3 regions of the Lysinibacillus sp. YS11 genome follow, and region 1 is predicted to be linked to each of the others. Evidence: riboswitches for the same ligand, from Rfam matches in the RefSeq annotation. Region 1 holds a riboswitch; each other region holds the start of a gene.
What was found. Region 1 has a riboswitch for S-adenosylmethionine ahead of LBYS11_RS01990 (O-acetylhomoserine aminocarboxypropyltransferase/cysteine synthase family protein). Riboswitches for the same ligand answer to the same signal wherever they lie in the genome.
Positions count from the first base shown of each region.

Region 2: linked by a shared signal. The riboswitch ahead of LBYS11_RS07830 (YezD family protein) and the one ahead of LBYS11_RS01990 (O-acetylhomoserine aminocarboxypropyltransferase/cysteine synthase family protein) in region 1 are both predicted to bind S-adenosylmethionine.
Region 3: linked by a shared signal. The riboswitch ahead of metK (methionine adenosyltransferase) and the one ahead of LBYS11_RS01990 (O-acetylhomoserine aminocarboxypropyltransferase/cysteine synthase family protein) in region 1 are both predicted to bind S-adenosylmethionine.

Region 1 covers NZ_CP026007.1:415,868-420,649, forward strand. The annotation lists gene LBYS11_RS01980 (DASS family sodium-coupled anion symporter) at 1-1,180, opposite strand, end outside; gene LBYS11_RS01985 (glycerol-3-phosphate acyltransferase) at 1,376-2,008, opposite strand; SAM riboswitch class I at 2,164-2,277, shown strand; gene LBYS11_RS01990 (O-acetylhomoserine aminocarboxypropyltransferase/cysteine synthase family protein) at 2,393-3,694, shown strand; gene LBYS11_RS01995 (hypothetical protein) at 4,024-4,407, shown strand.
Region 2 covers NZ_CP026007.1:1,647,183-1,651,964, reverse strand. The annotation lists gene LBYS11_RS07845 (amphi-Trp domain-containing protein) at 1-231, shown strand, start outside; gene LBYS11_RS07840 (VOC family protein) at 604-1,389, opposite strand; gene LBYS11_RS07835 (flavin reductase family protein) at 1,539-2,024, shown strand; gene LBYS11_RS07830 (YezD family protein) at 2,115-2,306, opposite strand; SAM riboswitch class I at 2,341-2,436, opposite strand; gene LBYS11_RS07825 (DUF418 domain-containing protein) at 2,607-3,701, opposite strand; gene LBYS11_RS07820 (TetR/AcrR family transcriptional regulator) at 3,685-4,287, opposite strand; gene LBYS11_RS07815 (phosphopantothenoylcysteine decarboxylase domain-containing protein) at 4,391-4,782, opposite strand, start outside.
Region 3 covers NZ_CP026007.1:3,506,671-3,511,452, reverse strand. The annotation lists gene pckA (phosphoenolpyruvate carboxykinase (ATP)) at 1-1,439, opposite strand, end outside; SAM riboswitch class I at 1,829-1,947, shown strand; gene metK (methionine adenosyltransferase) at 2,206-3,402, shown strand; gene LBYS11_RS17470 (gamma carbonic anhydrase) at 3,582-4,094, opposite strand; gene LBYS11_RS17465 (alpha/beta hydrolase) at 4,228-4,782, shown strand, end outside.

The sequences.
Region 1 (4,782 bases):
AAATGTTAAATAAAGTTACGAGTGCGATGGTTGCTAGTAAAGGCATAGTATCTAGCCCAAGTGAACCAAAAACTTTATCTGATAACCATGCAGCACCCTGCGTATTTAGTAAAATGGTTCCTAACATAATGCCTACCGCAAAGACGATAATTGTCCCCCATGGAATATGAGGCTCAACTTCCTTCCATGAATACACACCGATTTTAGGCATTAATAGAATCGCGATAGCAATAATTGTGACTGTTGTCGTATCAAATGGATGTAGCTTCCCTTCAGTTGCCCAGAAAAATAGTAAAACTACGGATGTAATGATTAAACGAATTTCAGGAGCCTTTAATGGGCCAAGCTCTGCAAGCTGTTTTTTGATGACCTCTTTACCACCTTCGATATTGCTAGTCTCAGGTTTAATTAAAGCAATCATAATGAAAAATAAAAAGATCGACATAATAATTGAGAAGGGGGCTGCATAAAGTAGCCAAGCACCCCATGAAATATCCACATTAAATTGCTCTTGGATAAAGTTTAAAGCCACCATATTTTGAGCTGCTGCAGTTTTAATACCAATATTCCAAATGGAAACGGCTTGTACCGAAGTAATAACTAATAAGGCAGCAAGCCGACTATCACGTGGTAAACCAAATGCTGCCACCATTCCAAGCAAAATCGGTACTACTGCGCCAGCTCGTGCTGTAGCAGAAGGTACAAAAAATGCGAGGACGATAGACACTAAAATAGCGCCAAATACGATAGCTTTTGTTTTCGTTCCTACCAGTGAAAGAATCCAAAGTGCAAGTCGTTTATGTAGATTAGTAATTTGCATTGCTGCGGCTAGAAAAAGAGCTGCTGCTACTAAAGCAACGGCAGAATTACTAAAGCCACTTAAAGATAATTTTAATGCGCTAGCTGTTCCTAGCTCTGTAGTTGGATTATCCATTGACGGAGCGAGTCCTAGTAAAACAGTTACTAGTGCAATGATCATGGCCGAGCTCACAGGATATGAAACGGCCTCTGTAACCCAAAGGATGACTGCAAAAGCTAAAATGGCTAAAGCTCGTTGCCCAGCTATAGGTAAATCACCATTGTTAGGTAAAAAGGTAATAATGATTAGTAACGCGAATGCCAAGCCAATCCATAGTGGCTTTAAATTAAGTTTTGTAGCTGCTTGCTTTGGTGAAGACATATTTTCTCATCCTTTCTACGATAAAAATGACGATTATTATCCATAACATCGGCCTGTATAATGTTTTATTGAGATAAGAATATGTCTATTTTATTGTAGAAAAAAATCTATGTGAAAATGGTGTTTTTTACAGCAATATGAGTAGATAAAGAGAAAAAATACGGTCACAAAAAATACAAAAATATCCATTAAATATTATTTCTTTTTCTTAAAGGCAGAAGTTACTTTAGGCTCTGTTCCATTGACTAATCGTTTAATATTTTCGAGGTGCAGGATGATGGCTATGCCAAAAAGAAGAAGAGCTATAATGGTTGGGCCAATGCCAGGAATCCATAAATAAGTTGCTGTACAAAACACGAGATAAAATTCTAGAACACCTACAATTAAATAATTTGTTGCAAAGGATAAAATAACAAATAAAATAAGTGCAAATAAACCAATCTTCCAATCAACAGCAAGTAAAATACCAATGATGGAGGCCGTTCCTTTCCCGCCGTTGAAGCCCATGTAGAAGGGGAAATTATGACCTAAAATAACCCCAGCAGCCATAATATAAGTAAGCAGCCAAATTTGTTCTTCTGTTAAATGAATAGCGTCCGCTAGATAAAAATGTGCACCTATAATAGCGACAACGCCTTTGCCTATATCGATGAGGGCTACTAAAACGCCATACTTCCAGCCAAGGGAAAGAGTGGCATTAGAGGCACCAGCATTACCGTGGCCAGCCTTTTTTAAATCAACCCCCGATAAAAATTGAGCCACTTTAGAGCCGTGAATACAGCCTATTATATAGCCAATCATAAGAAAAATGATCACGGCCTTTACCATAAAAATACTCCTCTCAAAATTTTTTCTAAAATAGTGTATGCGTTCATATTACGTATAAGAGCAGACAGAAGTTTCGGAAAAAATAAAATTTACATGTTGACAGAAAAAAACTCTATGTTTATACTGTGTAACAACGATGGAAATTGAATCTCATACTCTTATCAAGAGCGGCGGAGGGATAGGCCCTATGATGCCCGGCAACCAGTAAGCAATGAGCTTACTAAGGTGCTAATTCCTACAGATTCTTACTTGGATCTGGCAGATAAGGGGAGGAAAACTTGCAACCGCAACCCTCTTCTTAGCTGAAGAGGGTTTTTGTTTTCTACAGAAAATCCTCCTCATCTCCGGTACCATCGTAAAAAAATAACCATTTGGAGGTACACAATGACAAATTTTAAACCAGAAACATTGCTGTTGCATGGTGGTCAAGAGCCAGACCCAGTGACGGGATCTCGCACAGTTCCAGTCTATCGCTCAACTGCTTTCGTATTTAAAGACACTGCTCATGCGCAACGTCTTTTTGCCTTAGAGGAAGCAGGGAACATTTACACACGAATTACCAATCCAACAGTTGATGTGTTTGAAAAACGTGTGGCTTTATTGGAAGGTGGAACAGCAGCAGTAGCACTTTCATCTGGTGCAGCAGCTATCGCATTTTCCATTTTAAATCTAGCTGGAGCTGGTGATGAGATAGTAGCAGCTAGTTCTTTATATGGTGGTACGTATAATTTATTCGCTAACACATTACCAAACTATGGTATTAAAACAATTTTTGTAGATGAAACAAACCCAGAGAATTTCAAAGCAGCGATTACTGATAAAACAAAAGCTGTTTTTGCAGAGGTTTATGGTAATCCAAGTTTAAAGGTTTTAGATATTGAGGCAGTAGCTAAAATTGCACATGATAATGGTCTACCATTAATTATTGACAGCACGTTCGCTTCTCCTTACGGTTCTACACCTATTGAATACGGCGCAGATGTTGTAGTTCATTCAGCAACTAAATGGATAGGAGGTCATGGTACAACTTTAGGGGGCGTTGTTGTAGACGCTGGTAAGTTTGATTGGACTAGCGGTCGATTCCCTGGTTTTACTGAACCAGATGCCTCTTACCATGGTCTACGTTATGGAATTGATACAGCTTCTGCTGCCTTTGCTACAAAGCTACGTGTACAATTATTACGTGATTTTGGTCCAACATTAAGTGCTGATGCTGCTTTTAATTTATTGCAAGGGTTAGAAACGCTTCATCTGCGTATCCCTAAACACAACGAAAATGCATTGGCAGTGGCTGAGTATTTACAAAACCACCCATTTGTGGAGTATGTAAATTATAATGGCCTAGAAGATTTTCCGACACATGAGTTAGCAAAAAAATATTTAAGAAATGGCTTCGGTTCAGTGCTTACATTTGGCATAAAGGGTGGACGAGAAGCTGGGCGAAAGCTTATTGATAGCGTGAAATTATTTTCACATGTAGCAAATGTAGGTGATGCAAAGTCATTAATTATTCATCCAGCTTCCACTACTCATCAGCAACTATCAGCAGACGAATTAGTTCAAGCTGGTGTAACCGAGTCGCTCATTCGCTTATCCATCGGTTTAGAGGCAGTAGAGGATATTATTGCTGATTTAGATCAAGCCATTACACAGGCTACAACAACTGAACAAACAGTAGAAGCTTAAAGTTTAAAGAAAATGGTAAGATGTTGTGACGTTAACGTATTTTCTCATTCGATTAGCCTCATTTGGTAATGCGTTAAACGTTGCTACATCAATCTATTACTGCATCCGTTAATTATCAGAACCTTATAAAAAATAATACCAAGTAATTTTATATGTATTATTGACTTTGTTAAATCCATGTTATATACTAGGAAATAAGTTAACAGTACGAAAATTTTTTTAAAAGGTAAATGTTTCATAAGTGCTCCCCCACTTTTGAATATATAGAAGAGTAGTTGCCTAGCCAGTGACTACTCTTCCCAAAAACTGATGATAAAGGAGTGTTTAAAATGGGTAACATCTATAGTGCGCAAAACATTGTATCCTATCTAATATATGAGCTAAATGAAGGGCATGTATTTGTCAACAATAAATCCATTCAACACCTTCTTACATCAGTCGAAAGAAAATGGCAGGAAGTATTTGGTCATACAGCATTTCAAGAACATGTTTTTACTGAAAAGGACTTTACTGTAAAGGAAGTATTTGAGGCATATGAACAGTACGGTGTGAGCCATATCTCACTTCCTGCGACAGAGTTTTACTTGAAGTATGGTACATTTCAATTAGTGGAACGTACGTATGCAATACCAAATTTTACAGAAGAAGAGATTAGTCTTGTTCAACAAGCTTTAGCACAATATCGTTATCAATTGCTTTCAAAAGCAAGTTAAAACCCCCTCATATTTTTAAGCTCATTCTCTGCTGCTACAGGGAATGAGTTTTTTCTTTAAAGGGATTGTTATGAGTGTCTGAGCATACATATATATAATAGAAGAAAGACATTCATATATTGAAATTTAAATAGTCAATATTTGTTCAAATCTTATAGATTGATTAATAAAACGTATAATAAAGGGAATGAAACCGATTTCTTTTGCACATCTAGAGAAAACAAATGTCCTTCCTAGAAAGATTTTTCTTGTGCAAAGCGTGTATTTGCGTTACAATTTTCTTTAAGTTAAATTTTGAATTATTTGAATTTGTATGTGTCCTAACACATATAGAAATAGCGAAACTCATACAAAGAGAGTTGTTGGCTAAAGACT
Region 2 (4,782 bases), 1.2 Mb from region 1:
GAACGACAAAGTGTAGCAGAATTTGCAGCAACACTGGAAACGTTTGCAAAAAAGCTTAAAGAAAATGGTGAATTCACTTTTGTTCAAGACACAGAGCCAACAGTTGTCAGCCCAAGTGAACAGCTCAAAATCGAATACTCCTATACAAAAAAGGGCGACAAGCATTCATTTGAAATTGAATTTGATTGGTATACAGGTACAGAAACACCGAGAAAAATGACAATTGAATAATAATTGGCAACGAAAATCCACTTCTCTGATGAAGTGGATTTTTCCATATTGTTGAATTAAAGATCATGTCACTAGCTAAAACTTTCTAGCAAGGTGAGGAGGTGATTTCGCTCCAGGGTCTCCTCTGTAACGCTAAATCCACAGGAAAGCAAGTAGCCAGCATCAGAAATTCTATTGATGGTTTTGTTTTTCAATACTTATGTAAAAAGGCGGAAGCAAAAGTGTTTCAGCCCATAAAAATACCGAGCTATCCACTAAAACGCTTACGAAGTGTTTCGGAATAGTTCGGTTTTTCTAGTTATCATGTTTGTTAATTTAAAGATTATTCAGCTTTATGAAGGTCCCAGTTAGTTATGGCCCAGCCTTTTCTCATTATCGATTTATCCAATAAAAAGCACCAGGGCAAACTAAAGTTTCCTTTGTTCGTTTAGGATCCTTTAATGTCACACCAAATGGTCCCTCTTTGACATGACCAAGTGTCATTGTCATCGCGCTCTCTTCCTCATAGAAATCTAAGCGCATATTCGGTAGCTGTAGTGACAAATACTGCTCATATTGCGTAGGCACTGGTAGCTGTAACACCTCTTGCCACAGCTTAACTGTTGCCTGCATGTCCTTGACGTAGAATTGGACGGATTCCATCGTTATAGCCTGTTTGACATCAATGGCACCACTTGCCTTTAATTGAACCAAACGCTCTTCATCTTCCTCCGCCCATTCAATCAAAAATGGAAAATCAATTGGCAGATCTGGCTTACCAAAATGCAGTAGCTTCCATTCTACCACAGTGCCATCTGGTCTTGTTCTGCTACATGCATCTGGTCCATATACTTCATAGCCCAATGCTCGCAAGCGTCGACCCTCTTCCTCAATATTTTTTGTGCGCAGAGCAATTCGAGAAAATCCCTGGCGCTCTTGATCACGTTTAAACGTATAATGTAGGGAATATGGGTATTGTGCCGCTTGCTCAAATAAATCACGATCATAGATAGCAATTTGTTCAATATAGCTTAAGCCAAAGTAGCTTAACGTATTATAAGTCCCCCACATCGTGTGCTGCCCACCATTCACTGTATGGACATTTCGTTTATTGAAGAAAACCTTTATATTTTCTGGTGATTCCACTTGATGAACCAAATGATCAAAATATAAAGTCATGGCCATTCCCCTTTCTTTCCCCATTACCTTTACCTGTATGTTTGATTAGTTTAAAATTTACTCAAGAAAAGGAGTTACTAGTAGGATATGAAAAAAAGTTTCGTTTACCTACAAACTCCGTTCACTAATTTCATAAAGAGGTGATTTGAATGACAGATTTAGTAGCTGCTTTTAAATTGGCATTAGGTAATTATCCTACAGGCGTAACAGTTGTCACGACATGTCATGACACAAAACCGATTGGCTTAACCGTCAATTCCTTTGCATCTGTTTCAATCGACCCGCTCCTTATTTTGTGGTCACTCGATAAAAAATCTCAGCTCCATCCTTATTTCACGACTGCGCCAAATTTTGCGGTCAATATTTTAGCGAGTGATCAAGAGCATTTATGTACACTATTTGCCAGTAAAATCCCTGATCGCTTTGCACAAGCAAAATGGTCAACTTCCTCTTTAGGACTACCGATTTTACATGATACAGCAGCTAATTTACAATGTAAAACATTTCAGCAAATCGATGCTGGCGACCATACCATTTTTATTGGGCAGGTCGTAGACATTACAAATGCTCAAAAAGAGCCTTTGCTTTATCATCGCCGTCATATCGGTCCCATACCAAAAAGCTTTTATAGCTAGCCTTTACACAAAAAAAGGGCCACTTGTAAGCACAGGAAATCCTTCATGCTTATAGGTGGCCGTTTGACATAAGTTCTACTGAAATCATTGTTATTTTTTCTGCGGAAATCTCTGCTTTTCAAGCCTATTAATTTGCACAATCACACCATCTTGAATCGTAATATGCACTTCACCAAATTCAAGATTTTGAATCGCCTTCGCAATTGCCTCTAGTTTCTTATCATCTACTTTTACTGACTGAGCCATACGATACACCCCTTCTTTTTTATCCTTATTGTTCATAAAGAGGCCAACGCATCAAACTGATTGATAGCCCCTCCTATCTCTCAGACACCATCTGTTGGATTTGGCACCTGTTGTTCGGTTGCCGAGGCTTCATTGGGCCAAGTCCCTCCACCTCTCTTGATAAGAGTACTGCGTTTCTTGAAAATAATTCTATAATTCTGCTATAGGAATGTCAATACAAAATATTAGAAAACCTAGTTGAATACTATGCAATATGTCGTTTAGATTAAAAGACTCCCTAAACCTAAAGTATTTTATGCCTAGTCAGTGAGAAATAGATGGCAATCCATTAATTTATTACAAGCTCCATTTCCTCATCATGAATTCAAGTGGGCCTCGATGATGTTTAGTCCTCCACCATACAGAAACAACGACACATCCCAAAAAATAACAGCAGGCATACAGCATGGAAAAAGCAAGTGTTTGGTTCTCCAGCTTTTGGCAAATAATTAGTATTCCAATGCCTATAACAACATGGCCAACATAATGCGTTAAAGACATTTGTCCTGTTAATATGAAAGACTGAATAACTTTATTTTTACATGTCTCTACAAGATAGATGGAGCCAACAATGATGACAATAGCCGAAGCCGAATTAGATAGGACATACATCATATTCGGGGGAATCGGTCCTGTATCAAATAAATACAATGCACTCTCTACATCTAATAAATGAATGGTTGTCATCTTAATGAATAACGTTGAACAAGTCTCAGTCATGATGACTAACAATAAACCTATCACCAGTAATTTTTTTCTTAATGTATGATTTGTTAAATCTAATGTGCCCATTACCATACCTATCAGAAAGAAGCAAATCCAGGGGAATAGTGGATGATAGCCATTAAACATCAAATTTCTTATAAATCCTGCTGGTGTCCAAAAATCAAGATACTCTAGTAGCACATATGTTGGATGCCAACCAGCAAGGTAACTAAATTGAATTTGAAGCCATTGTGAAAGGATAAGGATGGCACCGATTATGAAGATCATCATTTTCTTGGATTGGGCAATCAACCAAGCAGCAACAAACATATACACGCCATAATAATGTAAGATATCTCCTGTCCAGCCGATTGCATATAATATTATCCCTATCGTAAATAACAAAAGCGCCCTCTTCCACAAAGTAAGTCGATTTTGACGAAGAAGGATTGGGTCCTTACTCTCTCTAGCCTGACGAGTCATTAAGGCTGTCCCTATTCCTGCTAGCATGACAAATACGGCCGAAGCACGTCCCTCGAAAAGATGTTGGAAGGCAATTAACCATGTTGAACCATTCGTTGTAGAACCTGTTATGACGCCAAAATTGACAATGAACATGCCAAGCATGGCGAGAGCTCTTGCAAAATCAAGACCTTCAATGCGCCGATCATCATTTCTTTTTGTCATCTTTGCCCCCTTGGATAACGCTATGTACAGCCTCCTTCCAAATAGCCCTATAGTTCAATTGGTTGCCTGTTAACATGAAATTACCGATATTATCATAGACGAGGGCTAGCATCTGTGCCTTCGCTTCTATATGTGGAGTATCCTCTAGCACGCCTAGCTGTACGCCATATCGTAGGATAGCAACAAAGCTCGTTAAAAAGCTGGTTTCTAGCTCTACTAATTGTCTTTTATAGTTTTCATCGCGGGCCGCTAATAGTACATATTGATTAAATATTTTATTAAAATAAGGGTCCTTGTCCTGTGCCTCAATAGATTTATAGCCTAGCTTAAGTAATTCCTCCTTAAAATTAGCAGAAGAAAGCTCTTTATAATCCACAGCGACATCATGTTGAATTTCTTTATACAATTCATCAAATATGAAAGCGATTAATTGATCTTTTGATTGAAAATAATAGTAAATGGCTGGTTTTGAAATACCGACCTCTGTAGCAATCATTGCTAAGCTTGTTTTTTCAAATCCATTTTCCGCAAACATCCCATAAGCAATTTCTATAATTTTGTGAAAAGTTTGTTCTTTATTTCCCATTATTACCCTCCTTTTTTTACCGACCGTTAAGTAAATATTATAGGATGCTAACCTTTTAGACAAGAAAAAACTGTGTAGAAATATTTCTCTACACAGTTCACATTTATTGATTTTGTAAATACATCATTAAAGCTTCTGCTGTTTTTTGCTTGCCCATTACTTTAAGAGGCTGTCCATCGGCAGGTACAATCCAATGAGGTTCATCCCCCCCATATAAAGACTGAGAGCTATTTGCTACCATAAATTGTGCATTGGCTGTTTCCATACGCCGTCTGGCACGAGCTAACAAGAATTCCTCATCATTCGTTGCTTCGAGCTTAAAGCCTACTAACGTTACATTCGGTTGCCATCCCTTAATTTGACCTAATACTTTTGGTGCTTTTTTAAAATGAATAATAGGTGGTTCGTCAGAAGGCATTTTCCCCGTTTCCTCCATTAAATTACCTGATTGATCATATACTTTGTCAATGACCCAATCAGAGCCCGCAGCCGCCA
Region 3 (4,782 bases), 1.5 Mb from region 1:
GAAGGTACGCCTTCAACTGCTTTTGGAATGTGTAAACCAAACACAGCATCTTGTGTTGTTTCAACATCTGCTAATTTACCATCGATTGCTGCACGGACCATTGTACGTGTGTAAGATAGTTTCATACGGCTACCTGTGCCATATTCGCCACCAGTCCAACCAGTGTTTACTAAGTATACCTGTGCACCGTGCTCGTCAATTTTTTGTCCTAACATTTCTGCGTATACTGTTGCAGGAAGTGGAAGGAATGGAGACCCGAAGCAAGTAGAGAATACTGGTTCTGGCTCAGTCACACCACGTTCAGTTCCAGCAAGTTTAGAAGTGAACCCGCTTAGGAAGTGATACATCGCTTGTTCTTTTGTTAATTTACTGATTGGAGGTAATACGCCAAATGCATCAGCTGTTAGGAAGATGATTGTTTTTGGATGACCTGCAACAGAAGGATCAACGATATTTTCGATGTATTGGATTGGATAAGCTACACGTGTATTTTCTGTTAGTGAACCATCATCATAGTCACAAATACGAGTTTCTGGATCAACAGCTACGTTTTCTAATACAGAGCCGAAGCGGATTGCATTGTAGATTTCTGGTTCTTTTTCAGCAGAAAGGTTGATTGTTTTTGCATAGCAGCCACCCTCAATGTTGAATACACCATTATCAGACCAACCGTGTTCATCGTCACCGATTAGCTTACGATCAGGATCAGCTGATAACGTCGTTTTACCAGTACCAGATAGACCGAAGAATAACGCTACATCGCCAGCTTCACCAACGTTTGCTGAGCAGTGCATTGAAAGAATACCTTGTTGTGGTAATAAGTAGTTCATGATACCAAAGATAGATTTTTTCATTTCACCAGCATATTCTGTACCACCAATTAAAATAATTTTCTTTTCAAGTGATACGATGATGAATGTTTCAGAAGCAGTACCATCAACCGCAGGATCTGCTTTAAAGTTAGGAGCTGAGATGACAGTGAAGTCGGCAACATGAGAAGCTAATTCATCTGCTGTTGGACGGATAAATAATTGATGAGCAAAAAGATTGTGCCATGCGTATTCATTGATAACTTGAATGCTTAATTGTGAGTCTTTGTCAGCACCTGCAAAGCCTTTGAATACGAATAACTCGTCACGTTCTTTTAAATATTTTATTACTTTTACATATAGGTTATCGAACACTTCAGAAGAAATCGGTTGGTTGACTTTACCCCAGTCAATTTGATCTTTTGTGCTTTCTTCTTCTACCGTATATTTATCTTTAGGTGAACGACCAGTGTATTTGCCAGTTTCTGCACGAACTGCGCCATCTACTGTTAACATTGCTTCACCACGAGATGTAGCTTTTTCTGCTAATTGTGGTACTGAAAGTTGAACATTAATGTTACCGCCGTTTAATAATTCCTTCAGTTCGTTTGCAATTTCTACTGAATTCATCGATTAAATACCATCCTTTTTTATAGTATTCCCTTGATTTAGAGGGATTTTTTCTTAATTTCAAAAATAGTATAACACAATTGCTTAAATAATCTATACTAATTAAGAAATTATTTTAGAGTTTTTACCACTTTTCAATAAACTGACAAAAAATAATGTTTTTCGAGTAGAATACCATCAATCCTACTGTAATTAGGCACGAAAATTGAGCCACACATATGTTACCACAAGTAGCTAGGTATGTTGTAGGGATTAATTTGCTTCTATTTACATCATCATCCAAGTATGAAAAGTTTTTGTGTAATAAGTTCTTTCCTTTCTATACAGTAATACATAAGAAAATATTTGACAACGTTCGACCTTTTCAGTAACATGAGATTGAACGGATACTCTTATCCCGAGCTGGTGGAGGGTCAGGCCCTGTGAAACCCGGCAACCTGCATGAACTATTTCACGACATGCGTTGGTGCCAACCTGATGCAAGGGAACATCCCTTGAACGATAAGAGTGAAAGGTTACGCAGTCATTATTCCTTTCCTCATGTAAAGTAACGTGAGAAAAGGATTTTTTTATTGTTAAAAATCAATGTAAAGGTAAGTATATGTAGTTCTTTCCTTATTATAATGACGGATCTTTCGAAATCCTCGTGTTAAAAGCAGCAGTAACGGCTTGAGAGTTCAATCCTTAGGAGCGGACTTGACATGGGTAATGAGTACCGTATTCATACACAACTACTTATTGTAAGAGTATTTAGGAGGAAAACCAAATGACAAACCGTCGACTGTTTACATCAGAGAGTGTAACAGAAGGACATCCAGATAAGATTTGTGACCAAATCTCGGATGCCATTTTAGATGCTATTTTAGCAGAAGATCCAAATGCACGTGTAGCGTGTGAAACAACTGTAACAACAGGATTAGTATTAGTAGCAGGAGAAATTACTACTTCTACTTATGTGGATATTAAAGGTATTGTTCGTGACACTGTAGCTGAAATTGGCTATACACGAGGTAAATATGGCTTTGATGCTGAGAACTTAGCGGTGCTTGTGGCAATTGGCGAACAATCACCTGATATTGCTCAAGGTGTTGATCAGGCATTAGAGGCACGTGAAGGCTCTATGACAGATGCTGATATAGAAGCAATTGGTGCTGGTGACCAAGGCTTAATGTTTGGCTATGCATGTAATGAAACACCAGAGCTAATGCCATTACCAATTAGCTTGGCACACAAATTAGCACGCCGTTTAACAGAAGTACGTAAATCAAGTGAACTTGCCTATTTACGTCCTGATGGTAAAACGCAAGTAACGATTGAATATGATGACAATAATGTACCGGTTCGCGTGGATACAATTGTTATTTCAACACAGCATGATGAAGAAGCAACACTTGAACAAATTCAAGCAGATTTAAAAGAATTTGTTATTGCACCAGTTGTACCGAGTGAATTATTAGATGCTAATACGAAATACTTCATCAATCCAACTGGCCGTTTTGTAATTGGTGGGCCAAAAGGTGATGCTGGATTAACAGGACGTAAAATCATTGTTGATACATACGGTGGTTATGCACGTCACGGTGGTGGTGCCTTCTCAGGTAAGGATGCAACCAAGGTAGACCGTTCGGCGGCATATGCAGCACGTTATGTAGCGAAAAACATCGTAGCAGCTGGCTTAGCAGAGCGTGCTGAAGTGCAACTTGCCTATGCGATTGGCGTTGCTCAGCCTGTTTCCATTGCTGTCGATACATTTGGCACAGGTAGAGTGAAAGAAAGCGAGATCGTTGAATGGGTACGCGAGCTATTCGATTTACGCCCAGCAGGTATCATTAAAATGCTTGATCTTCGTCGTCCAATTTATAAACAAACTGCTGCGTATGGACATTTTGGTCGTACAGATTTAAATGTACCATGGGAGCAAATTGATAAAGCAGACGCGCTACGAGAAAAAGCACGTTTATAAACTATTGAACTAAAGTAATGAAGTCATTAGAAAATTATTCTGATGTATTAATAAGCAAAGGGGCAACATTGCTCCTTTTGTTTTTTTTACAAAAATACCTCGCTAGGATTCGTGAACATATTCGGTACACGAAAACGCGAGGGATTTTTTCGTTAGTATTGATTTTTTGTGTAGGTTATTTATTTCTGAAGTGATTTATAATATTGACCTTTTTCTGCGTATTCTCGTACGATGCGTTCCATATCCTCTTTATCTTCAGCATTTAATTCTCGGACAACTTTTGCTGGACGACCTAATGCTAAACTATTTGGAGGAATGACTTTACCAGGAGGTACTAGGCTTCCAGCTCCAATAAATGCACCTTCTCCAATCTCAGCTCCGTCTAAAATAATGGATCCCATACCGATTAAGGCATTTTTGCGAATTGTACAACTATGTAAAGTGACTTGGTGTCCAACTGTTACCTCATCTTCAATAATGAGCGGATATTTTGGGCTTTGGTGTAAACAGCAAAGATCCTGGATACTGACACGTTTACCAATAATCGTTGGGGAAACATCACCACGAATAACCGTATTAAACCAAATAGTTGTTTCGGCGCCAATTGTTACGTCGCCCGTAACAGTTGCGTAATCAGCAATGAAAACAGACGGATCGATCTTTGGCGTTTTATCTTTAAATGGATAAATCATGAAAATCGCCTCTTTTCTTTCTATAATGTAGTATTATCGTATCAAATACGCAACTTTATGGAAATATAAAATTAAAATGTGCTATTTATTTCGATATAATCAAAGTGTAATCATTTTTTAGGAGGACTATGTAATGTGGAAATGGGAAGCTGATGGACAAGCAAAAGCTGTGATTGCTATTCTTCATGGTGCTTATGAAAATCACCGTTGGTATGCATGGCTGATAGAGAAATTAAGATTAGAAGGCTTCCACATAGTCATGGGAGATTTACCGAATCATGGAGGTAATGCAAGGTTTGCTCGAGTCCATGATGAAGACTTCAAATTGTACAATAAGTATACAAGAAACCTGATTGAAAATGCTTTTTCATATAATTTACCAACCTTTGTAATAGGGCATGGACTAGGTGCAACATTAATCCTCCATACACTGCAAAAGAGACAATATGAATGTGCAGGCATTATTTTAACATCACCTTGGTTGCAACTAAAGCTATTACCAGGTAAATTAACAAATGCTTTAACAAGTCTAAGTGCGTTAACAGCCAATGTTAAGTTGACACATGATATTACATTAGAGAAATTAACGCGTAGTGTTGAAGGCAGAGAAGAAATGAAAGATGATGTACCCCTCATGTCTGTTGTTTCTGTGAAATGGTATCGAGAACTTCAGCAGATGATGAAAAAT